3 regions of the Bacillus haimaensis genome follow, and region 1 is predicted to be linked to each of the others. Evidence: riboswitches for the same ligand, from Rfam matches in the RefSeq annotation. Region 1 holds a riboswitch; each other region holds the start of a gene.
The links. Region 1 has a riboswitch for cobalamin ahead of ABN702_RS17250 (cob(I)yrinic acid a,c-diamide adenosyltransferase). Riboswitches for the same ligand answer to the same signal wherever they lie in the genome.
Positions count from the first base shown of each region.

Region 1 (8,132 bases):
CTCCGCCATCTCGATGGTCATCACGATGGCGATGTTTTCCGGGATGATCCTCTTGCCGATATATGTACAGACATTGCGTGGGATTTCCCCTTTGGATGCAGGCCTAATGATGCTGCCTGGTGCAATTGTGATGGCTTTGATGTCTCCTATCACAGGGAAACTGTTTGATAAATACGGCGGAAAAGTACTCGCGATAACAGGATTGACGATTACCGTCGTAACGAGCTATTTCTTCAGCCAATTGACCCTGGAAACATCCTATACACAACTGGTCATTCTTTATACAGTAAGGATGTTCGGGATGTCGATGGTATTCATGCCAGTTTCCACAAACGGGCTGAACCAGCTGCCAAAAAGGTTCTATCCACACGGTACAGCTATGAACAGCACGTTGCAGCAGGTGTCAGGGGCAATCGGTACGGCATTCCTCGTAACGCTCATGTCCACCCGTGCCGAAAGCTATGGCCGTGACCTTGCTGCGACAGAAATGCCTAAGCTTGGTGCAGATCCTTCTGCAGAAGCGCTCGGTGCAATGCAGCAGCAAATCATGCTGCAATCGACACTGGAAGGCATCAACTTTGCATTCCTCGTTTCCGTCTTTATCGCAGCAGTAGCGCTTGTTCTTTCCTTCTTCATTAAGAGGGCTAAGCAGGCGGAGGATCCGATAGGGAATGAAGTGGAAGCAGAAATAGTAAATCCCGATGTAAAAGCTAAATTAGCGGAAAACTAATAAGAAAACAGCCTCGAGTATGGAGGCTGTTTTTTAGTTTATAAGGTTATTTTTTATTTGCTTGGGTCCCGCTTTTCTTCTGGCTCTGTGAAGCTGTGTTTCCGATAGTGTATTCATTGCCGAATTCCATATTATTATTGTTGTTATCCTGCTTTTCAATTTGCTCTCTTGTCTGTTCCTTTTTCACTTTACCTTGCTTTGACATCACTCATCATCTCGCTTTCCAATAGTACAATCATTATTAATATGCTCAATCGGAACGGGAAAATTAGTCTTTTATATATAACCTGGACTAATTTATCTATTCAAATCTGTTAACCTTTCCCTCATTCGGCTAAAATGGTAGTATCTGAATTTTCTTTATTCGGTGAAAGATGGAGAGGTTGATAACGATGGTTCGAGAGATATTTGTGAAGGAACTGGTTGGACGCACTGGTGAACCTGGATGTACGGTAATCGATGTGCGTTCTCCTGCAGAGTTTGCAGAGATGACCATCCCGGGAAGCATCAATATCCCGCTTTTCAATAATGAAGAGAGGGCCGAAGTGGGAACTATCTATAAGCAGGTAAGTGTGGACGCGGCCAAGGACAGAGGACTGGAAATTGTATCTGCAAAACTGCCTGACTTTATTCGGGCGTTCCAAAAGCTTGAAGGGGAACTTGTTGTCTTTTGCTGGCGTGGAGGGATGAGAAGCAAAACCACTGCTACGCTCCTTGATTTGATGGGCATAAAAGTACGACGGCTTCAGGGTGGGGTCAAAGCTTACCGTCGCTGGGTAATGGAGCAACTGGAGGATATGGACATTCTTCCTGAAGGTTATATTTTAAATGGGGGGACTGGTACAGGGAAAACCGCCATTCTCCACAAGCTACAGGAAAAAGGGGTTCCGGTTCTGGATCTGGAAGGGCTGGCAATGCACCGCGGTTCCGTTTTCGGACAGATAGGCTTGACGTCCACCAGCCAGAAAATGTTCGAGGCAAATCTCCTTCAAGAGGTCCTGAAGAGTCAGCAAGCACCCTACCTGGTTGTGGAAGCCGAAAGCAAACGAATGGGAAAAATCCTGCTTCCCGAATTCATTACGAAGAAAAAACAGGAATCCACGCACATCTTTATCAAAATGCCCATGGAGGTCCGCGTGCAAAATATAATGAATGAATATAAACCATGGGACTATCACGATGAATGTGTACTGGCATTCCGCAGAATAAAAAAATACATCCACACCCCAATCGCAGCCGATATTGAAACCCAACTCGAGCAGCGACAATATGAACCCGCCATCCACCTACTATTGGAGCATTACTACGATCCAAGATACCTGCATAGTGCCAAAGACTGCAAAAGAATAGTGCTGGAAGCAAGTAATGTAGAGGAAGCGGTGGAGGGAGTTTATGAACTTGTATGTAGGGGCCTGACCCCCGCTGCTTTAAAGGGGTAAAGTATAAATTCCAAAAGAATCCGATGGTGCCTTAAAGTCTCCATCGGATTCTTTGTTAGAAGGTCGAATTCGCCGCTGCCCCTGAATAGAGCGGCATTTTTTATTGCTTAAAACAGTGTTTCAATTAATTCCCTATTCCACTAACCCTTTACGTTATAATAGTAGTAGACGCTTACTAAAGGGACTGAACATAATGACCTACATACATAAACTAAAGCACTTTGTTGGTGGAAGGATACTCAAAACAGGCATTGCGGTGTTCATTACCGCGTTGATTTGCGAGGCTTTGGGATGGCCAGCGATGTTTGCTGTCATTGCTGCAATCGTTACCATTGAACCGACCGCTGCCAATTCGATAAAAAAAGCGTTTGTCCGGTTTCCGGCCTCGGGCATCGGCGCAGGATATGCCATTTTATTTTATATGGGTTTTGGCGATAATCCTGTAACGTACACGTTGGTGGCACTTGCAACCATCATCACCTGCCATAAGTTGCACCTGGATGATGGAATCCTAGTTGCCACCTTGACTGGTGTGGCGATGATTACGACCGTTCATGATCACTATCTTTCCTCCTTTTTGGTCAGGTTGGGGACGACCATCACTGGACTATCTGTATCCACGCTTGTGAATCTGCTGGTGTTAAAGCCGAACTACACGCCAGCCATCTCCGGAAAAATCAGGGGGCTGTTAAAGGAAACAGGCCTCTTAATAGAAAGAAGCGGCGGGGAGCTGATAAAAGGGAAAATGCACGCCAATCCCAGGCAGACAAGATTGGCCTTTCATAAGATAGTGAGAGAGGTGGAGCGTGTCGAGGACCTTTGCCGTTATCAGAAAGAGGAGTGGAAATACCATCGCTACAAGAGAGAAGACATGCGACATTTCTATTATGAAAATAGAAAATTGAAAGTCTTGACACAGCTGACCTATCACGTCGGGAATTTGATTTTCATCCCAAGTCACAAACGGATAGCCGATCAGGACAAATCGTCTCTCATACTCTCAACCGTACGAAACATGAATGAAGTTTTACAAAATGAAGAATATGACATGACGGAAGAGCATCATCAATCGGTGGACAGGCTTTTTGATCAGCTTGCTGAAAGAATTCCTGCTGCAACAGAAGCCTATTATCATATTTTATCGACGGACACCGTTATTTTTTATGAGCTGATAGCAATCAATGATTTGTTAGAGGAACTGGCAAAAATTGAGCGCCATGCGTTGAAGCACCGTCTGGCTACAGCGAAACATAGTGAAATAATAAAATCCGCCGAATAGGTGATATTTTCCTGAAAACGATAATAGAGTTTTGGAAGAAAAGCTGATGAGGAAAGGGAGCAGGCTTGTGAAAATAATCAAAAATAAAAGGGATTTCGCTATTGGAGAAAACGGAATCAGTTCTGTTTAACAGTTACATATCGGCGGAGTGGACCAATCGATCCTCATCCAGGCTGAAAACTCGGAAAATCCTATTCTATTAACTATCCATGGCGGCCCTTCCATGCCGCTTCCGTGACATTGGTTCGTGTATCAGGGGTTTTACACTTTAATACTTTAACAAAGTGAGGGTCAGGCCCCTTTTGCAGCCTGTAGTTTCCTTCTAGAAAAAACGAATTCCTTTGCGAATTCGTTTTTCTTATTTATGCGGTTGTAAACTATGTTCTCTCAGAATAGATGTGACAATATGGATTGAATCCCATTCCCCTCGCGAAAATTTTACGATTGGGAAGGTCTTGGGGAAAAGCTTGCGACGAATTTCTTCAGCTGAATAGCCGTCTTTATACAAGGATAGTACTTCCGCTTGAATAGAAAGTAAATAGTCGCGTTTTCTTTCAATTGCTTTACGGCCGTCCTCCAGATATCCTGCGTGACTGCAAAAAACTTCAAGAAAATCATAGGATAAAATACGTTCCAAGGAGCGGATGATTTCAGGGGTGCTTTCATCAGCCAATGCCAGCTTGGTGCGCGCACTTACAAACAAATCGCCGGTGAACAACTGTCCTGTTTCCCTGTTAAGAAAGGCTTTGTGATCATAGGCATGACCGGGGGTGTCGATGGCATCCCAAGTGGCACTTCTGGATTGGAAGCTCCCTGAGACAGGTTGGGCTTGAAACGGCTTGCGTCTTCCCCAGAATAGCTGTCGATAGAGCGGATAATCTGCCCGCATCAAACAGGAAGCGATAGATATTTCATTAAGATAGACCGGCACATTCTTCGTTTTTTGGACATATGCGGCACAGCCAGTATGGTCTTCGTGAAAATGAGTGAGCATGACCTGATCAAAATCCGCTTCATCAAGGAATGGTTCAAAAAATTTATGTAGAGAGTGTGCCCCGGTATCGATTAACATGCCATCAATCAAATAGCTGTAAACATTTAAAGAAACACCCTTCAAGGATATTTCTCCATTCAAATAGGAGACACCATTAACCTCACCACTGGATGCTTTCTTCTTAAACAACAAATCTACCATCTCCCCGTTAATTCCAATGTATACCAAAATTATAACAAATAAGGTTGTTGCATTGTTTATTTTTATAAGAGAATCCGTCATGCATAGAGAATTAGCGTCCTACACCGTTATTTTTTATAAATTAATAGCAATCAATGATTTGTTAGAGGAACTGGCTAAAATTGAGCGCCATGCGTTGAAGCACCATGTTGCCGCTGCGAAACAACATGCATGATAAAAATCTTCAAGACATTCAAAGTGCAATACGATACAAAAAATCTTCAAGACATTCAAAGTGCAATACGATACACTATATGGTGAAGAAATAAATTACCCAATTACATAGTAACATTTAGGTGCCTTTTCGGAGGTTAAAAGGGAAGCTGGTGCAAGACCAGCACGGACCCCGCCACTGTAAACGTTGAACCGTGTTAGCTTTTATCCACTGTGCTTTTCTTGCATGGGAAGGATTAACGCTGTGATGAGACGTAAGTCAGGAAACCTGCCTATTTGTTTTTAAGGATTCTACGAGGAAGGAATGCTTAAAGTGACATTACTATTTCGCTGCTTTCATAGATTTATTTTGTGAAAAGTGGATATGCGATTCATAATGCGCTTTAACGTCTTTCCTAATATAGGAGAGGCGTTTTTTTATTCTCTTAAACTGTTACATTACTTTTTTACAGGAGGTTCATATGGGCAAAGAAAAGCAAAGAGGGTTGACACTTATTTATACAGGTGATGGGAAAGGGAAAACGACATCGGCGTTGGGACTGACTCTTCGGGCAACAGGGAGAGGGATGAAAGTGAGAATTTTTCAATTTATCAAGTCACCGGAGCGTTCCTATGGGGAACAAATAGCTTTAGAGAAACTCGGAGTTGAGATGGTACAGCTTGGGGCTGGTTTTACTTGGACGAAAACACCGGAGGACCATCGAGAGGCGTTGAGAAGTGGTTGGCCCAAGGCGAAGGAAGCTGTGCTGAGTGGGGAATTCGATGTAGTGGTTTTAGATGAATTGAACAATGCATTGGCAATCGACCGTTTTCCGATAGAGGATGTTCTTCCTTTAGCAGAGGTCATGGATGTGATGAAAAATAAACCGGCACACGTGCACCTGGTCATCACCGGCAGAGATGCAAAGGATGAAATAAAGGAATTGGCAGATCTAGTATCCATCATTGAGCCGGAAAAGCATTATTACAACGATGGAGTGCCGGCTGTAAAAGGAATCGAGTTTTAATTCTGAGTGAAGGAAGCGGAATGATGGATAGAAGTAAAATTGGATAAACCAATGTCTGGAGTGGAAAGCAAGTGGATAAAGCGATGCCCATCATGATTCAAGGCACTCATTCCGATGCAGGGAAAAGTGCGATTGTCACAGCCTTATGCAGGATATTTGCACAGGATGGATTTAAAACAGCTCCGTTCAAATCGCAGAACATGGCCCTGAATTCCTATATCACCCTCGATGGCAAGGAGATAGGACGAGCGCAAGGTGTTCAGGCGGAAGCGGCAGGTATTGTCGCCACCACCGATATGAACCCGATACTGATCAAGCCTACCGGAAACTATGAATCACAAATCGTAGTGCATGGTGTCCCTTATCAAAATATGAAAGCAGGTGAGTACCGTCAGGACTTTTTCCAACAAGGATTAAAGCTGATTCAGGATTCCTATGAGAAATTGGTGCAAGGCTATGAATGTGTAGTGATAGAAGGAGCGGGAAGTCCGGCTGAAATCAATTTGAATGATAGGGAGCTTGTCAACATGCGTGTGGCGCGTCTGGCCGATGCGCCAGTCATTTTGGTTGGAGATATTGAGAAGGGCGGGGTATTTGCCAGTCTGGTAGGAACGCTGCAACTACTTGAACCGGAAGACAGACAGAGAGTAATCGGGGTGGTCATCAATAAATTTCGTGGAGATGTATCCCTGTTGGAACCAGGTTTGAAATGGTTTGAGGAGTATACAGGTGTATCTGTCCTTGGGGTCATCCCTTTTATTGATCATTTGACAATAGAGGCAGAGGATTCGGTAGTGTTAGGCAATTATTCAACCAAAACAGATACGTCCAAGGATTTGGATATTGCCGTCATTCGCTACCCGCTGATTTCAAATTTTACAGATGTCGATCCATTCTTTGAGGAGCCTGATTGTCATGTGCGATTTGTTAGCCGGGCAGAAGAAGTAGGGACACCGGACTTAATCATATTACCTGGAAGTAAAAATACGGTGGAGGACTCACTATTTTTACATAACAGCGGATTGGCTAATCGTCTTCTGTCATTATCGGAAAAAAAGACGATGATAGTCGGCATTTGTGGCGGTTTTCAAATGCTGGGGAAAGAAATCGAGGATGTGTTGGGAGTTGAATCTCCTATTAAGCAGGCTCCGGGATTAGGGCTGATTCCCATGAATACCTCCATCACACCTAATAAAACAACCATCCGCTCCGAAGGGGTCATCACGATTCAAGATAATACAATTCCTGTTTCCGGCTATGAAATACATATGGGAAAATCACATTTTGAATCAGGGTTCGATCATTTAATCGAACTGGACGACAGGGTAGAGGGAGTATGGAGTGAGAATCGGCTGATAATGGGGACCTATTTTCACGGGATTTTTCATAACGACGAGTTCAGGGAGTTCCTCCTGAATGAATTAAGAGGGAAAAAAGGATTGGATCCTATCCATGACAGGGTCTCCTTTGCCAAAAAAAGAGAAGAATCCTTTGACCGGTTGGCGGATGTTGTGAGGGAACACATTCAATTGGATGCAATCTATCAAAAAATGAAGGAATTTCAGAAAGGTGCCTGCCATGTTAAAGATATGTGAGAAAATACAACCAGTTGATAAAAGTATAGGGAATGAAGTGCGTGCTTATTTAGACACCTTAACAAAACCGATTGGAAGCCTAGGAATGGTGGAGGAATTGGCAATTCAGCTCGGGGAGATCACTTCCAGCCGTTTTCCGACGGTTTCTCCCCCTGGTGTGATCGTATTTGCTGCGGACCATGGGGTGGCAGGAGAGGGAGTTTCTGCTTATCCACAAGAAGTTACTGTCCAGATGGTACATAATTTCCTGAATGGCGGAGCTGCGATTAATGTGCTGGCAAAACAGATTGAAGCAAAGCTTGATATTGTCGATATTGGTGTAGCAGGTGAGATCGTAAGGGAAGGGCTCATCTCAAGAAAAGTCCGTTATGGTACAGGGAACTTTTTAAAGGAAGATGCCATGAGTCCGGATGAAGCGCTGGAAGCCATCCAAGTGGGTATGGACGTCGCAAATGATATGATTCAACGGGGAGCTAAGTGTCTACTGCTCGGGGAAATGGGAATAGGCAATACAACAAGCAGCAGCGCTATCCTATCTGTGCTTCTCGGGGAAAATAACCTGGAAAGAATAGTAGGTACAGGTACTGGAATATCAGTGCAGCAGATCAAGCATAAGCAGCAGGTGATCAAACAGGCCATTGAAAATCGTCATCCTGATCCAGGAGATCCATTGG
Region 1 is NZ_CP158164.1:3,389,815-3,397,946, reverse strand. Features, by position in the region: gene ABN702_RS17280 (DHA2 family efflux MFS transporter permease subunit) at 1-730, shown strand, start outside; gene ABN702_RS17275 (hypothetical protein) at 777-935, opposite strand; gene mnmH (tRNA 2-selenouridine(34) synthase MnmH) at 1,123-2,169, shown strand; gene ABN702_RS17265 (aromatic acid exporter family protein) at 2,363-3,448, shown strand; gene ABN702_RS17260 (MBL fold metallo-hydrolase) at 3,807-4,634, opposite strand; gene ABN702_RS17255 (hypothetical protein) at 4,723-4,857, shown strand; cobalamin riboswitch at 4,960-5,147, shown strand; gene ABN702_RS17250 (cob(I)yrinic acid a,c-diamide adenosyltransferase) at 5,318-5,863, shown strand; gene ABN702_RS17245 (cobyric acid synthase) at 5,935-7,458, shown strand; gene cobT (nicotinate-nucleotide--dimethylbenzimidazole phosphoribosyltransferase) at 7,442-8,132, shown strand, end outside.

Region 2 (8,132 bases), 580 kb from region 1:
TAGACTACACGGAAAATTTAGTAGATGTCTTAGAAAATAATCCACAATATTCACAGATCCCTGCAGTCAATGAAAAGCTAAACCATTTAAAAGAGGCATTTGAAGATTGTAATCACCAAACTCATTTCTCTACAGATTCCGACGCACGGGTTGGACATAAATCGGAAGACCACTCTTTTCTTGGATATAAAACCCACCTAGCTATTTCTGACGAAAGAATTATCACTGCTGCCGTAATCACATCAGGAGAAAAAGCCGATGGTAAATACCTAAAAGAACTAGTGGAGAAAACTAACCAGGCAGGGATGAAAGTAGATGCAGTAGGTGGAGATACCGCTTACTCCGGGAAAGATAATTTGATTTATACTCATAAAAAAAACATAAAACTTGTAGCGAAGCTGCATCCGGTCATCACAAACGGCACCCGGGAAAAAGAAGATGGTTTTGTATTTAATAAAGACGCAAACCGATTTACTTGTCCTGCTGGGCACTTATCGAAAACGAGTGGACTGATAAAGAAAAGGGGAACAAACCGTAACGATCAACTAAAATATTTCTGGAACGTTGAGGTTTGTAAAGCTTGCCCGATTCGTCGAGGGTGCTATAAAGAAGGAGCTAAGTCGAAGACCTACTCCATCCCTATAAAATCAAATGAACACTTAGTACAAGAAGCGTTTCAACAGACAGATGAATTCAAAGAACTTGCCCGCTCAAGATATAAAGTTGAAGCAAAGAATAGTGAGTTAAAGAATAGACATGGGTATGAAAAATCAAAAGCCGCAGGTCTATTTGGGATGCAAATTCAAGGTGCCACTACGATATTCGCAGTAAATTTAAAACGAATAGTTAAGCTAATCGATGAAAAATAAATAGTAAGATAGGGTGAAATGTGAGCTTAATTGGGTGGCAATTGCCAATTAAGCTCTTTTTGTTTAGTTTTTTAAATAAAATTCAAATAATAAACTCGTTTTTCAGTGGCTTCCCCTTCCTCCCGCAGGAGTCTTCGCCTATTGCTCCAATCAACAGCTAGATTCTTAGAAAATCAACACTACTCAATAACAGAGCCTTTGATTTAATCCACTTCACGTCCTCTGTACGCTTCATAGATTTCAAACCATTGCTGTCTGGATAGAGAAAGTTCTGTCGACTCTACCGCCGCTTTTACCCGCTCAATTTTCCCAGACCCTACAATCGGAATGATTTTTGCAGGATGAGCTAACAGCCATGCATACAACACTTGATCGATCGAGGCAGCCCCAATCTCTTCTTTTATCTGTTCAAGCACATTTCTGACTCTGACGACACCAGCTTCCTGGCTTGTGAAAATCGAACCTCCCCCAAGTGGCGACCAGGCCATCGGAGACACTCTCTCCTGCTGGCACAGCTCAATGGTTCCAGCTTCGAAATGCTCCAGATGTGTGGCAGAGATTTCGATTTGATTGGTCACTAACGGGAAATCCAAATAGGAGTTCAATAGCTGATAAGCTGCAGGTTTGAAGTTCGATACTCCAAAGCTTTTCACTTTTCCTGACTCCTTAAGAGCAGTGAAAGCTTCTGCTATCTCCTCGGGGTTCATGAATGGATCCGGTCTATGGATGAGCAGTAAATCTAGATACTCCGTTCGGAAGTTCTTTAATGATTTTTCAACCGACCACATGATATGCTCTTTGCTTGTATCATAGTACTTGATTTTATGCTCCGGTCTATTGGATGAAATAAGCTTGATGCCGCACTTGGTGACCAGCTCCATTTCATCTCTCAGAGAGGGTTTGAGGGCCAAAGCTTCACCAAATTTTCCTTCCACCATATAATTCCCGTAAATATCGGCATGATCGAACGTCGTCACGCCCATTTCCAGACACTGTTCCATAAAAGAGAGTGTTTGCTCGTTCGTATAGTTCCATTCCTGCAATCTCCACATCCCATGGACAATCCTGGAAATGGAAACCTCTTTAGACAGGTGTATCTTTTCCAATTATCATCACTCCTTTCCTTCTTCAAAATGGATTATACTAGGTTGCCGGAGAATTTACCAATTTAATTGAGAGAAGGATTCCCTTAAAAAAACAAAACTTTTTTCCTATGTGAAGCATGTAAAGATATACATCTGTTCTACTAATGATTAGAATAAAGATAGATAAAAATTGACAAAAAGTGAGGATACTACCATGCCTACAGCAGTACACTATAAGATCGGGAAGAGAATGCTAGAATCAGAGATTGAACTATCAGAAAGAATATTGAATGAAATAAGGCTTGCTTATCCTGAAATTTCGGAATACCGGGATCCACATCATCAGGCAGCAATAAAAGAAATCTTCCAGACTCTTATCAAATTTATTGGGAAGTACGTGCAGGACCCGGTAAATACATTATTGGATGAGGCAAAAGACTGGGGTGAATCCGTGGGAATCATGTCTGTTCAGGCTGGCGGCTCCTTGGAGAATGCATTATCCAATATGACGCTGTATAAGCGGGCACTATGGACCTTCATTCAGGAGGAAGGTGCCAAAGAAGGCATTCACCTTAATCAACTTACTGAAATTTTCATCCACATTGATGAGATTTTCAATATCATCGTCTACGGCTTCAGCCATGCATTCACAGTTGCATCCGAACAGAAGATACAGGACACCAGGACTAGCTTCATAAGGCTTTCCATCCCGATCGTGCCACTTTTCGAAGGTCTTGCGGTTCTGCCTTTAGTTGGGGAGATCGATGAGCTAAGAGCAAGCATATTGATTGAAGAGACTTTGCAGAAAAGCAAGAACTTGTCCATCAATAAGTTGATTGTTGACTTTTCAGGCGTATATAATTTGGATCAGACGGTAGTGCACACTTTAGATCTGCTTATCCGTTCCCTGAAGTTAATCGGGATTACACCGATCATTACCGGGTTACGACCGGAACTCAGCCTGCAATTCATCTCCACTGGGGTGAGTTTGACAGATATCCAGATTACAGGGTCCATCGAACAAATTCTCCAGGATTTCCAATTGAACAAATAGGAGCCGCGCTTATTGCAGCTCTTTTTTTATTTTTTGATTGTAATATACTTAAAGATGGATTATGATAGATTTATCACAAAAACACAAAATACAGTTATTTGAATATATAAAATAACTATATATAGTATTATTGCGAAAAAGGTGTCTTTAACAAGACTTAATAGGGAATCCGGTGAAAATCCGGGACTGTCCCCGCAACTGTAAGTGCTGACGAATTGAATCACCACTGTATAAGTAGGCTTAACGGCTCTTATATGGGAAGGGTCAATGTAGGAAGAAGCACAAGTCAGGAGACCTGCCTTTTCGAACTAGTTTCTTATTCTTCGGGAGTTGAGATGATGAAACGGTGCTAGAAGCTTGCATGAATCAATACCCCTTCTCTATTGAGTTGGAGGTATTTTCCATGTCGTATTCTAATATCGTTTGATCCACTCAATCCTGGGTGGATTTTTTTTATTAGGCTCTTTTCGTAAAGTTTATTGCTTATGTCCGTAAAAAATCGGCATTTGGATTTTTTACAGCATATTTCCCTGTATTATTCAAAAGAAAATAATTCTACTACATGGGAAAAGAGCACGAAAGCAAGTAATGTTACGTGTTTGCGTTGGATACGTCAAAAGCAACAATGTATGCGAAAACAGCCTTTTATTATTGCGAAACGGAGTGAACGGCTAATGATTACTTCAACTTTAAATAATACGAACAAGGCATTGGACAGCAAGGATTGGATCCTTGGTATATTGGAAGAATTCCCCCACTTGGAAACAGAATCCTTCAATGAAAAAACAGATAAGCTGGTTGGAAGCCAAAATACGGAAATCTATAAGCATCTTACCTTGGAGGCGATTGGCTACATTTCGGAGAGTGAGCCAGATTGGACCTTTGTTGCCGAACGTATCCTTTTGAAACAATTATATGAAGAAGCATGTGAGACACGTGGCACAGATAGACCCTATGATAATTTTCACTACCTTTTGCATTCCTTGGTGGAAGTAGGCATTTTTCATCGTTCACTTCTGGATTCATATAGCATTGAAGAAATAAAGGAATTGGAAAAGGCCATCAATCCGGAGCAAGACAAGCTTTTTACATACATCGGCCTCAAGACGCTGGCAGACCGTTATCTGTCCCGTGGCTACAACAAGGCTCTATGGGAGCTGCCGCAGGAAAGGTTCATGATTATTGCGATGACCTTGATGGCCAAGGAAGAAAACAATCGTCTTGCTCTGGTAAAAGAGGCATACTGGGCACTCAGCAATCTGTATATGACGGTCGCGACACCCACCTTCTCCAATGCCGGGAAAAGCTATGGCCAGCTATCGAGCTGTTTCATCGATACGGTGGATGATAGCTTACAAGGAATCTATGACAGTAACACAGATATTGCCAATCTATCAAAGTCAGGTGGCGGAATCGGCGTGTATTTAGGAAAGATCCGCAGCCGAGGAAGTGATATCCGCGGCTTCAAGGGTGTATCGAGCGGGGTCATTCCCTGGATGAAGCAGTTGAACAATACCGCTGTAAGTGTAGATCAACTGGGACAGCGCAAAGGGGCCATCTCTGTATACTTGGATGTCTGGCATAAGGATATTTTCTCCTTTCTCGACAGCAAGCTCAATAACGGCGATGAGCGGGTGCGTACCCATGATCTATTTACCGGTGTCTGCCTCCCCGATGTATTTATGGAACAGGTGGAAAGCCGAGGCGACTGGTATCTGTTCGACCCGCATGAAGTGAGAAATGTGATGGGCTATTCGCTTGAGGATTTTTTTGATGAACAAAAGGGCGCTGGCAGCTTCCGTGATAAATATTGGGAGTGTGTGCACCACCCTTCCCTGCATCATGATAAAGTACCAGCCATCGATGTGATGAAAAGCATCATGCGTGGCCAGCTTGAAACAGGAAGTCCGTTTATGTTCTATCGCGACGAGGTCAATCGTATGAATCCCAACCATAACCTTGGGATGATCTATTGCACCAACCTTTGTACAGAAATCACCCAGAATCAAAGTGCTACCACCATGAACCAGCAATTTGTAAAGGACGGGGCGATTGTGACGGTGAAAACCCCTGGAGATTTTGTTGTTTGCAACCTCTCCTCCATCAATCTTGCGCGGGCTATCCCTGCTAAAGTCCTAAAAAGATTGGTAGCTATTCAGGTTCGTATGCTCGACAATGTCATTGATCTTAACAACATTCCGGTCCTTCAAGCAAAGCTGACCAATGAGAAATACCGTGCAATTGGTTTGGGAACATTCGGGTGGCATCATCTTCTTGCCTTGCAGGGAATCAAATGGGAAAGTGAAGATGCGGTACAATTTGCAGACTCACTCTATAGAGAAATCGCCTTTTATACGATTCAGGCAAGTGCAGCCTTAGCAAAGGAAAAAGGGGCATACCCAGCATTTGAAGGCTCCGATTGGCATACGGGAGAGTATTTCAGTAAAAGAGGTTATCAAACAGATGATCTTTTTGATTGGGGAGGCTTACAGGAGCAAATAGCTTTAAGCGGCATCCGAAACGGCTATCTCATGGCAGTGGCCCCTAATGCTACCACCTCAATCATCGCAGGCAGCACAGCAAGCATCGATCCCATTTTCCTGAAAGTGTACTCCGAGGAAAAAAAGGATTACAAAATTCCAGTGACTGCCCCTGATTTGGATGCAAGCACCACATGGTTCTATAAATCTGCCTACCATATCGACCAGCATTGGAGCATCGCCCAGAACGCGGCCAGACAGAAGCATATTGACCAGGCGATATCGTTTAATCTGTATGTGACCAATGGAATCAAAGCAAAGGCGCTCCTTGATCTGCATCTGGATGCATGGAAGCAGGGATTGAAGACTACCTACTATGTCAGGTCCACGTCAAAGGAAATAGAAGAATGCGATTCTTGCGCAAGCTGATAACTTAGGAGGGAAACAATGATGACTGCTTCACTGACTTCTCGATTACTGATGGACGCAACCGCTCCAAACCGATCGACGAAAATAATAAACGGCCAAAGCTCGAACGTGCTGAACTGGGACGATGTCGCCTTTTCCTGGGCCTATCCCAAATACAAAAAAATGCTGGCAAACTTCTGGTCACCATTTGAAATAAATATGTCCCAGGATATCAAACAGTTTCCCGATCTTACATCGGACGAAAAGGATGCCTTCCTGAAAATCATCGGACTTCTTGCATTGTTGGATAGCATACAAACGGATTACGCAGGAAAAGTGGCGGACTATTTAACCGATTCCAGCTTGAATGCACTGATGATCATGCTCGCCCAGCAGGAGGTCATTCATAACCATTCCTATTCCTATGTATTGTCAAGTCTGGTTTCCCGGACAAAACAGGAAGAGGTTTTTGAATACTGGCGGACTGAACCGACACTCCGAAAAAGAAACGACTTTATCACAAATGGATATGCCGCATTTGCAGAAAAGCCGGATGTGGAGAGCTTTCTTCATTCGATCGTCTATGATGTCATTTTGGAAGGACTGTTTTTCTATTCGGGATTCGCATTTTTCTATCATCTGGCAAGACAGCAGAAAATGGTCGCATCCAGCACCATGATCAATTACATCAACCGGGATGAGCAGATACATGTGGACCTATTCGTGAAAATCTTCAAAGAGGTGCTGGTGGAGTATCCGGAATATGATACAGGTGAATTGGCAAGCTTTGTTACACAAACCTTTGTACAGGCAGCAGAGCTTGAAATCGACTGGGCAAGACATATCCTGGGAGATAAAATTGCAGGGATAGATATAGAGGAAGTTGGGGCTTATATTAGGTTCTATGCCAACGTACGATGTAATCAACTCGGTTACGCGCGCCCCTTCGAAGGATACAGGACCAACCCTTTGAAATGGATCAAGGCCTACGAGGAGGTTGACCTTGGCAAATCAGACTTTTTTGAACAGAAATCCCGGCAGTATACAAAAGTGAATGTTGTGGACAATGGATTTGATGAGCTTTAAATTTATAGTTAAAAGCCGGTAGCTGAGTTACTCGCTACCGGCTTTTTATTCTCACCAAACAGGATAAAAGAAAATGGATACACTCAGATACACTACTCCCAACACCACATAGCCGATATACTGCTGCTTGTGTGAGAGCCAGACTTCCAGGCCCCTCATGAGAAAAGCCAGGCTTACCTGACAGAACATCCATCCGAGATACAATGTGTTATCTGTGTAGACACCAATACCACCAAAAATCAGTCCAGAAAAAAACAAAAGCAGCTGTAGTAAAACAAATGGCTTATTTCGTGATTTTATATCCTTAAACATCGACATTCCCCCTTGATTTGGTGCGAAAAATAAAGAGTTTTATGTATGTATATATTTATTTTAACAGAATTTTTCGAGAAAAGTCGTTTTTGTGTGATAATCGGTCAGGTCTTATTGCTGGGGGTATGGTAGTGGGATGAAAACTCAGATTCGTGCCGTTTAACAGACAAATACATTCGGGTGACGGAACGTATCACTACCTTTCTTACCGCCTGATAGACAAATACCCTCGGGGGACGGTACGAATCGCACCTTTTCGTACCGCCTGACAGACAAATACCTGCAGGTGACGGCACGTATCACTCCTTTTCGTACTGCCTAACAGGCAAATACCTTCGGGTGACGGCACATAAAAAAGCCCACACCTGGAAAATCCTCTCCAGCTGCAGGCTCCCCCACTTTATTTCTTCTTATAGAACACCCTCGAAGCTATCAGCCCAATCAGTCCCAAAGCAATAAAAAGAATCGCTTTGAACTGAATAGAAATAAACGGTAGATCCAGCAGAATCAGCTTTACGAGCGTCAATACCAATAATCCGACACCGATATATTTTGCAAGATTGAACCTCTTCCATATGCCCAGTCCAATAAAAACAACCGCTTGGGTCATCCAGGCAAAGCTAAGCCATAGGGTCTGGTTTTCATAGGCCAGATCACTTGTCATCGCCATCGTAAGCTGAGTAACAAACACCAACGAAAAGAAGGTGAAAAGCAGACCCCCAATGGTCAAGGTCCGTTTCCGCACATCCTGATTAAACTGCCAGACAACCCAGATCCCGAGTACAAACGTCACCAATAGAATCAGCCACTGTACCGACTCGAAGGATACAGGTTCCAT
Region 2 is NZ_CP158164.1:2,809,824-2,817,955, forward strand. Features, by position in the region: gene ABN702_RS14260 (IS1182 family transposase) at 1-869, shown strand, start outside; gene ABN702_RS14265 (aldo/keto reductase) at 1,073-1,975, opposite strand; gene ABN702_RS14270 (STAS domain-containing protein) at 2,169-3,008, shown strand; cobalamin riboswitch at 3,131-3,326, shown strand; gene ABN702_RS14275 (ribonucleoside-diphosphate reductase subunit alpha) at 3,683-5,917, shown strand; gene ABN702_RS14280 (ribonucleotide-diphosphate reductase subunit beta) at 5,939-6,982, shown strand; gene ABN702_RS14285 (hypothetical protein) at 7,034-7,294, opposite strand; gene ABN702_RS14290 (DUF2339 domain-containing protein) at 7,695-8,132, opposite strand, start outside.
Region 2: it holds a riboswitch for cobalamin, as region 1 does, so the genes downstream of both, ABN702_RS14275 (ribonucleoside-diphosphate reductase subunit alpha) here and ABN702_RS17250 (cob(I)yrinic acid a,c-diamide adenosyltransferase) in region 1, are expected to answer to the same signal.

Region 3 (8,132 bases), 2.0 Mb from region 1:
CAAAGGAAGTATGGGCACTCATAACCTGGCTATTCTATGCAGCCTACTTGCACCTTCGCCTTTCCAAAGGATGGGAAGGGGAAAAATCAGCATGGCTTACATTGGTCGGCTTTGCGATTATTCTTTTTAATCTGATTGGTGTCAATTTAATTATCGCAGGTTTGCATTCGTATGCTATGTAACGCAGAATATGAAGCCTTCACAGCAATGTGAGGGCTTTTCTTGGAAATTGAAACAAAACCAGGAGGGGAAAATTCATGGAAAAAGACGTAAAAATTCTTGTTGTGGACGATGAAGATCGAATCAGAAGGCTGTTGAGAATGTATCTGGAAAGAGAGAATTATTTAATAGAGGAAGCGGACAATGGTCACACCGCATTGGAACTTGCACTGGAAAATGAATACGATGTCATTCTCCTTGATATCATGATGCCAGGCATGGACGGCATGGAGGTATGCAAGGAAATCCGTGAAAAGAAAGCGACTCCGATCATCATGCTGACAGCCAAAGGGGAAGAGACCAACCGTGTCCAGGGCTTTGAAGTTGGAACTGATGACTACATAGTGAAACCATTCAGTCCGAGGGAAGTGGTGCTTAGGGTAAAGGCGTTGCTGAGACGATCTTCGACCACAACCTTCCTGACTACGGAAACAACAACAAAGGATGTCATCGTATTCCCTCATCTGACCATCGACAATGATGCGCACAGAGTTACATCCGATGGCAAGGAAGTGAACCTGACACCCAAAGAGTATGAGCTACTCTATTTTCTTGCAAAATCTCCGGACAAAGTTTTTGACCGTGAGCAGCTGCTGAAAGAAGTATGGCAATATGAATTCTTTGGTGACTTGCGAACCGTCGATACACATGTGAAAAGACTTCGCGAAAAGTTGAATAAAGTATCAGAGCCAGCTTCCAAAATGATTGTGACCGTATGGGGCGTAGGGTACAAGTTTGAGGTCGGCAGTGACTCATGATTTGGAAAAGTGTAGTTGGTAAGCTATGGCTAACCATTTTACTTTTAGTATCCTTTGTGCTTTTTGTACTTACAATCCTGTTGCTGGAGTTTTTCGAAAACTATCATGTCAGTGAAGCTGAAAAGGACCTGACAAAGGATGCAAAAAAAATATCGCTCATTCTTGAACAGCATGCAGATAGTGAACAGGCGATGAGTATCGCATGGGAGCTGGTGGATGAGGCGACAAGGGTGGTAGTGTTCTCGGATGAGAAAGACTTTAGCCATTCCCCAAACGAAACGCTCAGTCATCTTCCGGCTTCCTTTTTCCTCGATGATCCACAACTCTCCCTTGTGTTCGAGGATCAGCCGATTGTTACGAAAAAAACCTATTTATCCGATACTAGCATAGATGATGAAATGTATGGGGAAATCATGATCGTGGGGGTTCCGCTACACCTGGATGAAACACAGGATGGAGCTGTCTTCATCTATCAATCCTTGCTTGCCATCAAGGAAACAACAAAACAGACAACCCAGCTCATTTTACTCGCAGCCGGATTTGCCATTTTCCTAACAACGATTTTTGCATTCTTCCTATCTACGAGAATTACAGCACCTCTCCGGAAAATGAGGGAGGCTGCGTTTGAAATTGCACGAGGCAAGTTTGATACAAAGCTTCCGATGCTCACTCACGATGAAATTGGGGAGCTTGCGATGGCATTCAATCAGATGGGACGCCAGTTGAAATTCAATATAAATGCATTGAATCAGGAAAAAGAGCATTTGGCGAACATATTAAGCTCGATGGCGGATGGTGTTATCACCTTGAACCGTGACGGAACCATACTTGTCTCGAATCCTCCAGCTGAACGCTTTTTGCAAGCCTGGTTCTACCAGGAAGGCAGTGACAATGGGGAAGACCTTCCATCAGAGGTGAGGGATATGTTCCAGCGGGCGGTTTCCATTGAAAAGGAACAAGCAATTGAGCTCACCTACCAAGGGCGCACCTGGGTGATTGTGATGAGCCCGCTATACAGCCAGACGCATATACGTGGGGCGGTTGCCGTTATCAGGGATATGACGGAAGAACGCAGGCTAGATAAGCTCCGCAAGGACTTTATAGCGAATGTATCACATGAACTGCGTACACCGATTTCCATGCTGCAAGGATACAGTGAAGCAATCGTCGATGATATTGCCGGAACGGATGAGGAGAAAAAAGAGCTTGCGTCTGTCATCTATGATGAGTCCCTGCGCATGGGGAGACTGGTTAATGATCTTCTCGACCTTGCGAGAATGGAAGCGGGGCATATATTGCTGAACTATGAAGAAGCAAATGTTGCAGTATTTGTGGAAAAAATAATTCGCAAATTTCAGGTGCTGTCAAAAGAAAAGAACATCAGTCTAAGTTACGAGATGACAGGACAGGGAAAGATCGCATTTGATGTAGATCGAATGGAACAGGTTTTGACCAATCTGGTTGACAATGCGATCCGGCATACGGAAAATGGGGGGGGAATTACGATTCTAGTCAATTTGTCTGATCTAGGCCTGAAAATGGATGTAAAGGACTCCGGACACGGTATTCCTGAAGAGGATCTGCCATTTGTGTTTGAACGGTTCTATAAAGCGGACAAAGCGCGCACAAGGGGACGAGCAGGGACGGGACTCGGCCTTGCCATTGTAAAGAATATTGTCGAAGCGCATCATGGCCAGATCTCCGTTCATTCAAAATGGAATGAAGGAACGACATTTTCCCTGTTTATTCCACGAACAATGAGTTAATATGTTTAACATTAGCGAAAAATCTTGTTTACTATGAAACATTTTCTTGTCAGCAAGGGGCATATTGTGTAATATGAAAGCTAGTTAACTGAATAGTTTTGAAGATGTTGGTGTCACCTCGGTGGCTTAAAAGGGAATTTGGTGAAAGACCAAAACTGTCCCCGCAACTGTAAATGTGGACGAAATGAGATAACCACTGTATGTTCCGGCTTGAGAGATCAGGCTGCCATATGGGAAGGCTCAAAGTAGGGTGAAGCATGAGTCAGTAGACCTGCCAATTGTCTAAACTTAGTTTCAATGCTTCGGGGGTTGAGTGAGAGAGACGGCGTTTTCTATTATTTTTTTCATATGCCGTTTACACCTCATCCTTCAAACAGGATGAGGTTTTTTTGTTGCTTCGGAGAAAAGTTAACAACAAGAGGGGACTTATTATTCCAGCTGGAGGGATGAAAAGACCATTTTGCAGTTATACCTACTACATACATAAGGGGAAATGAACCATGAAGAAATTCTTACTGACACTACTAGCAGCATTTACATTGGCATTGACAGGATGTGCATCAGGGGAAAATAATACGAACTCCAACTCCTCAACAGAAGCGCCGATAGAGGAGAAGCAGCAGGAACAGCTCGAAACGACCATCAAGCTGACAAAGGATGGAGAAGAAGTAATCAACGAAAAAACTCTGGAATTTGAAGAAGGCGAATCATTGATGGAAGTGATGGAACGTAACTTCGAATTGACCCTGGACGATACCAAGGAATTTATAGTTGGTATTGATGGGGTAGAGTCGGATACAGCTAACTCCTATTTCTGGACATATAAGGTGAATGAGGAAGAAATCATGGTTGGTGCAAAAGAATACGTGCTCAAGGCAGATGATGTTGTACACTTCGACTATGCAAAGTGGGAATAGTTTTATGCCTACTAAAAAGCTTGCTTTATTAGGGGTGCTCATCGCTTTATGCGTAGTGGGGCGAATTGCATTCGCCTCCATTCCTAATGTTCAGCCTGTAACAGCAATCATCATCATCTGTTCCTTTTGGATGGGGCCGGTGACAGGATTGATTCTCGCTTGCGGCAGTACGATTGCCACCAATATGGTACTCGGAAGCGGCACATGGACGATCACCCAGATCATAGCATGGTCGATTATCGGGTTGATGAGCGGAATGATCGGCAAATGGTTCCATAAGACACCTGTCGTCATTTTGGCGATCTATGCAGGCATGTGCGGACTTTTGTACGGTTTTGTGATGTCACTTGAACGTTTGGTGGTAGGTAAGCTGTTTTGGCCCTACTATTTGGCAGGAATTCCATTCGATGTGAACCATGCGATCGGGAATGTGGTATTTTTTATTGTATTATTCCCTGTATTATCCAGGCTGCTGAAGGAAAGGGCGGCGTATATGCTTCAATGAACAGAAGGGAAGCCTTGAAAAGGGCTTCTCTTTTTTGGATGTAAGGCGAACCATCCTTTTCGAATATTGATAAACTTTAGCCTCTTCTGAATTGCCTGTCCCAGGATTCCACACAACAAAACAAAAAAGGTGCTCAAAGACCCCTACAAAGTTGAATGACCCTCCATTATAATGAAACAATATATACTGATTTTCCTGTTTTATATAAAAAGATTACCTTCAAAAATACCTATGAATATTTTCCTGAAAATTCCTAAAAGAATATAGCCAAACTGTAACTTTTGTCATATATTTGTAATGTAACTTTTTTAATATAGTATACGACTAATCTAATGAACGGAGGGAAAGGATGAATACGGTTTTTCAAGAGCTCTATGAAAAATATCACCATGATGTCTTTCAGTTTTTATTTTATATGGTAAAAAATAAAGAGCAAGCCGAGGACCTCGTTCAAGAAGTTTATATAAAGGTTTTGCGTTCTTACGATCGGTTTGAAGGAAAGAGCAGCGAGAAGACCTGGCTTTTTTCTATCGCCAAACATGTTGCAATAGATTCTTTCCGTAAGCAGAAGGGTTGGAAAAGTAAACTACTTGAAACTTTTGACTGGAGCACACAACAGGTAAAAGATCATGCACCACTGCCTGAAGAGATAGCTTTACAAAATGAACAGGTTCAACAAATGTACCGGTGTCTGGATAAATGTAAGATGGATCACCGTCTTGTCCTCGTCCTGCGGTACATACAAGCCTTATCAATCCAAGAAACTGCCCAAATATTGGGGTGGACGGAAAGTAAGGTGAAAACAACTCAACATAGAGCTTTAAAGGTCCTGAAGGCTCATATGGAGGAACTCCAAGAGAAAGGGGGGAACAGTAATGCGTCATAAACAGCGTATGGAGGAAGAACAACTCGAAAAGCTTTTACGGCAGATGCCTAAAATGAAAGATGACCGTGACCCAAAACAAATATATCGTGAAGTATATGATGGACTCAATAAAAAACCACGCTCCTTCAACGTGATACCTGCGCTTGCCCTAGCCGCTGCAGTATTGATTTTTGCCATTATCTCACCATTATTCCTGCAGAACTTGAGTGGTTCCAATTCTTCCATGGATCAAGCAGCCCGGAATTCAGACGGTGCAGGCATCATGGAAAGCTCCGAACGTGATGATTCCGCAGATTCTGCTAAAGAGGAAAGCGTTGGAATACAAAGCGTAGATGAGGATGCACAGAGATCCTTGGAAGAATCAGAAATTGCCTTGGATGGTGCTAAAGAGTCTGATAATAATGATTTCACTGCACTTTCAGCTGATCAACCGACTTTTGTGGTGACAAATGAGAAAGCTAAAGAGATGATGGTTGTTACAATTGGAGTTACAGCTACCGAACCACAGTCCAATATAGGGCCATTCACATTTCCGGTTTCCGTAGAAGTGCCATTGGCAGAAGGCGGATCATATGAGGAAAACCTGGAAAGTATCAAAAATGAACTGGATTACATTGCAATGGGGGTGGAAGAGCCTCTTCTGAATAGGGGGGCAGTGGTTACAATAGCTCAAGATGGTGATGGCAATGAAATGCCATCTGTAGAAATGAAAAATTTGTATTATGATCTATCATCATCCCAGGATTTTCAGTTTAATAATGAGATTGCTGAGACTTTCAGATATAAGTATTTACAATATCAATTTACAAGAGATGGGAAAAATAAGAACGTAGAATATGGGAACAGTAGTCAAACTGGTCCTGTCGAAACGGTGAAAATGTCCAAAAAGGGCTACCATAAATTTATCAATAGACAGGGAAATGCCTTTCTTGTCCCAACACAAGTAGTTTTCAAGGATATAAACCAGGCACTGGATTCGATGAGAGAGGGTGCGGATATTTTCGAGGAACAAAGCGGTGTCGACCCTTCCATCCCAATGAGTATTACGATTGAAAGTGTTCAGGTAAAAGATGATTCAGCGATAGTTGTCCTATCAGACAAGAGTGTGATGGAAAATACGATAGAGAATATATTTGCTTTGGAATCCATCTTGATGACGGCTAAGGAATTCGGTTTCACTCAGGTTATTTTCAAGACCACTCAAGAAGGTCTGGTAGGGAATGTTCCATTAAATGAACCGGTCAATGTTCCTTATTCCCCAAACCCGATAACAATGCCTCAATAAAGATGAAAAGCGTGCAGACTGCACGCTTTTTTCTATTTTTCAAGCAACATCCTACATATATAAACAGATAAATGTAAAAGGTAGATTATGTATTTCCAATGCAAACTATGTGACCGGGCAGGAGGTCGCAATGGACGGCGGGTATACCGCTCAGTAATTTTAATTATGCTTTTTTGTAGGCAGCCGCAAAATGGGCTGCATCTCTTTTTGTAGAATGGGTGATGCAAGGAGGTACAATTAGACATCACTAGAAGTCCCTCCAGAAGAGCGACAATAATTTTCTGATAAATTTCACCAACCTGTCCCATTTCCATAGTATAATGGTTGAAACTGATTGGAGGGACGACCATTGCTTACCGATTATCACAATCATTTGGAACGAGGAACATTGACACTGGACTACCTGGAGAAATTCATTGAAGTGGCAAAGCTGAATGGAATTGAAGAATTGGGGATTTCTGAGCATGCGTATCATTTTTACCAAACAAAGGATATTCTGAGCAACCCATGGGTGGAAGAGCGTCGTTATTACGATATGGAAGATTATTACGGGTTGTTTAAAGAGGCTTGGAATAAGGATCATCATGTAAAATTCAGTATTGAAATGGATTACACTCCCGGAAAGCATAAGGAGATGAAGAAGTTTATCGAATCTTATCCTTTCGATTATGTGATTGGTTCGATTCATTGGGTGGGGGACTTCGGGATTGATCTGGCAGAGTTCCGAAAAGAATGGGATAGAAGGGATACATATGAGGTGTATGAAAAGTACTTTGACCAAGTTATTACACTTGCCGAGTCGAACCTGTTTGATATCATCGGCCACCTCGATCTTGTGAAAATATTTAAATATGTTCCACAGGATGAAGAATTTCTGCTTGCCCAATATGAAAGAGCAACAAAAGCACTCGCAAATTCGAAGACATGTGTAGAGATCAGTACCGCAGGACTCAGAAAGCCTGTTGGCGAACTGTATCCCGATAAACGATTACTACAGATGTGCCATCAAAAAGGAGTGCCGATTGTGCTCTCATCTGATGCCCATATACCTGAGCATGTAGGGTGTGATTATGACCAGGCGGTAGCCCTTGCCAAAGAGGTAGGCTACCAGACCATCATGATATTTGACAAAGGTGAGCGAAAAGAAGTGAAGCTGGGTTAACTTACGTAAGTTCCAAGGTCAAGGCGGAGGAGATATCCGGTATGAGAAGGATTTCATCCAGCAGATCCTTTTCTAAGGGCTTATCGACTGAAAGCATCATGATCGCTTTTCCGCCTTGTAGCATACGACCTACATGCATCGTTGCAATGTTGGTTTCATGCTTGCCAAAAATATTTCCGAGCTGTCCGATTACACCAGGGCGGTCATGATGCTGCACGTAGAGTAGGTGGCCGCTTGGGGCATAATCGATATCAAATCCGTTCATATGGACAATTCTGGCCCCGTATCCTTCGATGTAAGTGGCGCGGACGGTCAGATCCACCAGATTCCCTTTTGCACGAACTTCCATTAGATTGGAATAACCATCGCTTTCGTTGCGATGATTTTCTCCGTAATTTATTCCGCGGTCCTTCGCAATGGATGCGGCATTTACCTCATTTACAGTTTGATCCACTCTGTTTTGCAGAAAACCGGCAATGACACTTTTCGTGATAATGGAGGTTTCCCATTCGGTGATTTTTCCTGCATAGGTTGCTGTAATTTCCTCAACTGGACTGTTGGATACCTGAGACAGAATGGAGCCGACCTTTTTACCCAACTGGAAAAATGGCCTTATTTTATTCAAGATCTCTTT
Region 3 is NZ_CP158164.1:1,341,891-1,350,022, forward strand. Features, by position in the region: gene ccsB (c-type cytochrome biogenesis protein CcsB) at 1-182, shown strand, start outside; gene ABN702_RS06785 (response regulator transcription factor) at 258-977, shown strand; gene ABN702_RS06790 (ATP-binding protein) at 974-2,743, shown strand; cobalamin riboswitch at 2,835-3,037, shown strand; gene ABN702_RS06795 (DUF4430 domain-containing protein) at 3,244-3,660, shown strand; gene ABN702_RS06800 (ECF transporter S component) at 3,665-4,165, shown strand; gene sigX (RNA polymerase sigma factor SigX) at 4,515-5,051, shown strand; gene ABN702_RS06810 (GerMN domain-containing protein) at 5,041-6,336, shown strand; gene ABN702_RS06815 (histidinol-phosphatase) at 6,686-7,498, shown strand; gene serA (phosphoglycerate dehydrogenase) at 7,500-8,132, opposite strand, start outside.
Region 3: it holds a riboswitch for cobalamin, as region 1 does, so the genes downstream of both, ABN702_RS06795 (DUF4430 domain-containing protein) here and ABN702_RS17250 (cob(I)yrinic acid a,c-diamide adenosyltransferase) in region 1, are expected to answer to the same signal.